DNA from 2 places in the Gordonia humi genome. Region 2 is predicted to be linked to the other one. Evidence: riboswitches for the same ligand, from Rfam matches in the RefSeq annotation. Region 2 holds a riboswitch; the other holds the start of a gene.
What was found. Region 2 has a riboswitch for cyclic di-AMP ahead of BKA16_RS17320 (NlpC/P60 family protein). Riboswitches for the same ligand answer to the same signal wherever they lie in the genome.

Region 1: another riboswitch for cyclic di-AMP. It lies ahead of BKA16_RS07800 (transglycosylase family protein); the one in region 2 lies ahead of BKA16_RS17320 (NlpC/P60 family protein).

What each region holds. Positions count from the first base shown of each region.
Region 1 is NZ_JACIFP010000001.1:1,675,872-1,678,253, forward strand. Features, by position in the region: gene BKA16_RS07800 (transglycosylase family protein) at 194-817, opposite strand; cyclic di-AMP (ydaO/yuaA leader) riboswitch at 822-1,004, opposite strand; gene BKA16_RS07805 (flavin reductase family protein) at 1,286-1,795, opposite strand; gene BKA16_RS07810 (hypothetical protein) at 1,792-2,001, opposite strand; gene BKA16_RS07815 (cold shock domain-containing protein) at 2,118-2,382, shown strand, end outside.
Region 2 is NZ_JACIFP010000001.1:3,767,122-3,769,503, forward strand. Features, by position in the region: gene BKA16_RS17315 (C40 family peptidase) at 1-524, opposite strand, end outside; gene BKA16_RS17320 (NlpC/P60 family protein) at 649-1,233, opposite strand; cyclic di-AMP (ydaO/yuaA leader) riboswitch at 1,253-1,446, opposite strand; gene BKA16_RS17325 (hypothetical protein) at 1,558-1,755, opposite strand; gene BKA16_RS17330 (DEDD exonuclease domain-containing protein) at 1,975-2,382, shown strand, end outside.

The DNA of each region.
Region 1 (2,382 bases), 2.1 Mb from region 2:
CGAAGACCCCCGCTCGCGGAGCGGGGGTCTTCGTCATGCGGGTACACGCCGCAGGCGTCGGTTCACGCTCTTCGTCGGACGCGGGGCGCGAGCAGACGCCTCGGGCGTGCCCGTCCTGCCCGTGACGCGCCCGGTGTCGAGATGCGTATGAGGCCCCCGCTCGCGAGCGGGGGCCTCATACGTGACGGTCAGATCAGAACGGGAGCAGGTGCTTGTTCTGGTTGTACAGCTTCACCTGGTCCGGGGTGAGCTCGTAGCCGCTGTCCTTGGCGGCCTTCCATGCCTGGCGGACCTCGGGGCTGATGTTCGAGTCCTCGAGACGCTCGTCGACGTCCTTCTTGACGTCGGCGGTGTTCTTGGCGTCGCCGACCGACTGGTCCTGCTTCTGCTGCGGGGCAGCGGGAGCGGCCTTCGGCGGGGTGGCCGGAGCGGTGCGCTGCGTCGGGCCCGAGAGGACGCCGCCGCACACCGGCCATGCGCCGGCGCCCTGCGAGGCGAGGACGCGCTCGCCGATGGCGATCTGCTGCTCACGGGTGGCCTGGTCGGCGCTCGGAGCGTACTGGGTGCCGCCGTTCGCGGCCCAGGTGCTCGGGCTGAACTGCAGGCCGCCCTGGTAGCCGTTGCCGGTGTTGATGGCCCAGTTGCCGCCCGACTCGCACTGAGCGACCTGGTTCCACTCGGCGTCGGTGGCTGCGGAGGCCTGGCCCGCGCCGAGGAGCGCGGCGCCGCCGCCGATGCCGCCGAGGACGACGGAGGTCGCGGCGATCTTGGCGAAAGTCTTGGTGCTGGTCGTCTGCTTGGCGTGACGTCCGGACATGTATCGTTCCTCTCTCCACGCGCCTACGAGGTGAGCTGTCGGGTTCGGGCGAGAGGTGCCCGGTCTCCGGTCCGGCTGGTGGCCGACTTCCGGGGACTTAACCCCAAGGCGATCGAGTCTCCTCGTCCGCCGGGTCTCACGGGGAGATGGTGGGTCCCCCGTCCTCGCTCCTGAACTTTCTCTTCATGCGGTCCCATGCGGCGGAGCGAGGCTTGGCGCGGCCGATAGGGGCTATTCGTTTCGGGTGTCGATCACCTGGTGGATGACCGCCCTGAACAATACGGTGCGGTCGGGGGAGAATTCACGGCCTTGTCGATGCGGGTTTCGAGGGGGCGAACAAGGCGTATCGGACACGGTCCGGTGTTGCCGCAGTTCACACGGCTGACACCCGGTCTGTAGCCGGTTCGTTATACGACTGTTATGTGATAAGGATCACGGTCAGATTGAGGCGGTGGCCACCCGAATCCGTCACGATCGCGCGCGTCGAGCCTCCAGGGCTCGGAAAGTCGACGCGTGGAAGACGAGCGGTTCGACGTTCGGGTCGCTGCTGAGCGCGTGGATGCGCAGCAGTACCACCCGATGGTCGCCGGCGGGGACCTCCTGCAGCACCGAGCACTCGAGGTGGGCCGCGGCTCCGGCCAGGAAGAGCGCGCCGGAGGGGGTCGCCGAACGGTGCACGTCCTCGAACCGAGACTTGGTCGGGCCGGCGAGCCGACGGCACTCGTCGCCCTGATGCGCGGCGAACACGCTGACGCCGAGACGGTCCGCGGACCGCAGCAGCGGCCAGGTCGACGATTCGTCACGTACGCACACCGATACCAGGGCAGGTTCGAGTGAGACCGTCGCGAACGAGCTGGCCGACATGCCGACGTCCCCCTCGCCCGTGCGACGGCAGACGGCGACCACGCCGGTCGGGAAGCAGCTGTACGCGCGCTTGAGGGCGGCTTCGTCGGACACCGGCGTCAGGTCGGGCGTCATCGGCTGCGTCGCCCCGACAGCAACGCGAACACGAGCCCGAGGACGAAACCGAGCGGAGCGCACAACGCCAGCAGGTACAGCGTGGTGACGATCGCCGTATTGCTGTCGCGGACCACCGGCAGCAGAAGTGCGAGCGCGGCGACCATTCCGATACCGAACAGGATCACCGCAGCGGCCAGTAGGCGGGGGGACTTCTGGGTCTGCATGCAGTCCACGGTAATCCAGGCGGTAGAATCGGACACGATGCGCCTGCCTCGCACTGCCAGCGACGGCGAGGCGCTTACGTGTTATTCAGGCAGAGAAACCAATGAGGGTGAGTGCTGTGCCAAGCGGCCGAGTGAAGTGGTACGACGCCGACAAGGGCTTCGGATTCCTGTCGCAGGACGACGGTGAGGACGTGTACGTCCGAGCGTCGGCGATCAGCGACGACGCGTCCGAGCTGAAGGCCGGACAACGAGTCGAGTTCGACATGGCGGCCGGTCGACGCGGTCCGCAGGCGCTGCGAGTCACCGTCCTCGAACCCGCACCGAGCGTGGTCAAGAACAACCGCGAAGCGCGACGCGAGAAGCGTCCGGAGACCAAGCGGA
Region 2 (2,382 bases):
CGGCGGCGCTCGGCGTCGGCGACGGCGACGCGTGCCTTCTCCGCCGCTTCGTCGGCCGTCTTCTTGGCGTCCTTCGTCTTGCGGGCGGTCGCGGTGATCGAGCGGAGATCCGCGGCCGACTGCCGGGACATCACCTCCAGCCCGGACATGTTGTCGAGCAGGCTCTGCGGGGAATCGCTGACCAGCATCGCGTACAGGCGATTGATCCGCGCACCCCGGTAGCTGGCACGGGCGAGCGCGTCGACCTTCTCCTGCGCCGCATCCATCTGCGCGGTCATCGCGGCCAGTCGCCGTCCGGCCTCGGCGGACGCTCGACGCTCGACGCGGACGTTGCGCCGTTGCTCGTCGTAGTCGTGCTGGGCCTTGTTCATCGCCTCGGCGGTCTTCTCCGCCTCCCGCGAGAGGTCCCGGTAGTGCGACAGGATCTGCCCCGCGTTCCGCGTCGGCTCGGCCCCGGCGTCCGGGACCGCGGGTGCCAATGCGACGGTCGATGCCATGACGGCGCCCACGGCGGCGACACGCATCCACGCGCGGCGACGACCTCGTTGCAACTGATTCACCACGGATTCCTTAATACCGAAAGGGCGGGCCGCGCGCACTGCACGCACGACCCGCCCGTTCTCACATCTTGATGACCTGCGATACCGCTCAGTAACGGCGGATGCTCGTCACGCTCCAGTTCTTCACCTTGTCACGCTTGACGGGGACGCCCTCGGTCGAGGCGTGCACGAACATGCCGTTGCCCGCGTACAGGCCGACGTGACCGCCACCGTTGAACACGAGGATGTCACCGGGACGCGCCGCGGCGAGCGAGGCGACCGGGGTGCCGCCACCGAGCTGACCGTAGCTGTCACGCGGAATGGTCTTGCCCGCCTGCCGGAAGGCCCACGAGGTCAGGCCGGAGCAGTCGAAGGCGTTGGGCCCTGCGGCTCCGTAGACGTAGGGCGAGCCGATCTTCGACTCGGCGGCGCGCAGCGCCTTCTGAGCGCGGACCTGCTGCGGGGTGCCGATCGTTCCCGGGTTGAGCTTCGGGCCCTGGATATCGCCCGGCAGCATCTTCGTGATGTTGTCCGGAACGTCAAAGGTCCCGACACCGGGAACCTTGACGGGCGCGGCGTCGGCGGGACCCGCTGCGAGTGCGAGCGATCCGCCGATGGCGATCGAGCCTGCGACTACGGCAGTCGTGGCGACCTTGCGGCCGGCGCCGGGCTTCTCCAAACGGTGTTTAGCCACTGGACTTCTGTACTCCTTGTTGTTCTCCCTGACCGCCGACCGGGTTAGCTGTCGGATTCGGGCCGGAAGAGATGGCCCTACGCGCTACGACGGTGTCATCGACCGTCGGACCGCGATTCACCCCGATTCGCCGGCGCGTTCGCACACGCCCGTGAAAGAAGTGGTTCCCCGGTTCGCCTTCGGAGGGTGAAGGCGATTAGGCGGTGACCCTCCGGTCGATCTCCCGGTGATGGGTGATCTCCCTGAGTGGAAAGTCTCGAAAAGATTACGAAACCCCGACGCCGATGTCCACCAGATCGGCGGCGCGTCCGGCACAACGACGTGTCAGACCGCGCGCAGCCGCAGTCGCCCGTCGTCCGTCGTGACGGAGTGACCTGCGGCGACATCGGCGCATGCCAGATTTGCCGCTTCGGGAGATATCAGGCCTGTGTCGACGAACACACCGACGGCGGCGATCAGATCCGCCTCCGCGTCCGATTCGGAGAACATGCTGGTAGCGGGCTCGAAGAGGAGCTGCATCATGCAGTCGTCGCACTCTCGATTCCGCACCGGACACTTCGCGCAGTCGATGAGCATTGTGATCCGCCTCTCATTTGGTATTCGTTGGCACGTTTACGTCGTTGCACGACGGCCCCGGAGGTTCCGGCGTGTCGCGATGACGTCGATTTCTCTCGACCTCGGGTGCAGACTACGAATCGCCTCCGACAATTCTTGTCGGAGGTCGGTCCTACCGTGCTGAGCATGACCACCGGCCAGCTATCGTTCACCGACCTCGACGCCGAGGAGTTCGCGGACCGTTCGTTGTTCGACACGACACTCGTCGTGGTCGACCTGGAGACGACCGGCGGCAGTTCCGACACCGACGCCATCACCGAGATCGGCGCGGTCAAGATCCGCGGCGGGCAGGTCCTGGGCGAGTTCGCGACCCTGGTCGACCCCGGTCGGGAGATTCCGCCGCAGATCGTCGCGCTGACCGGGATCACCACGGCGATGACCTACGACGCCCCGCCGATAGAAGAGGTGCTGCCGGCCTTCGCCGAATTCGCCCGCGGCGCGATCCTCGTAGCGCACAACGCCCGCTTCGACACCGCGTTCCTCCGCAAGGCCGCGGCGAGGATGAATCTGCCGTGGCCGTTCACCGCGTCGCTC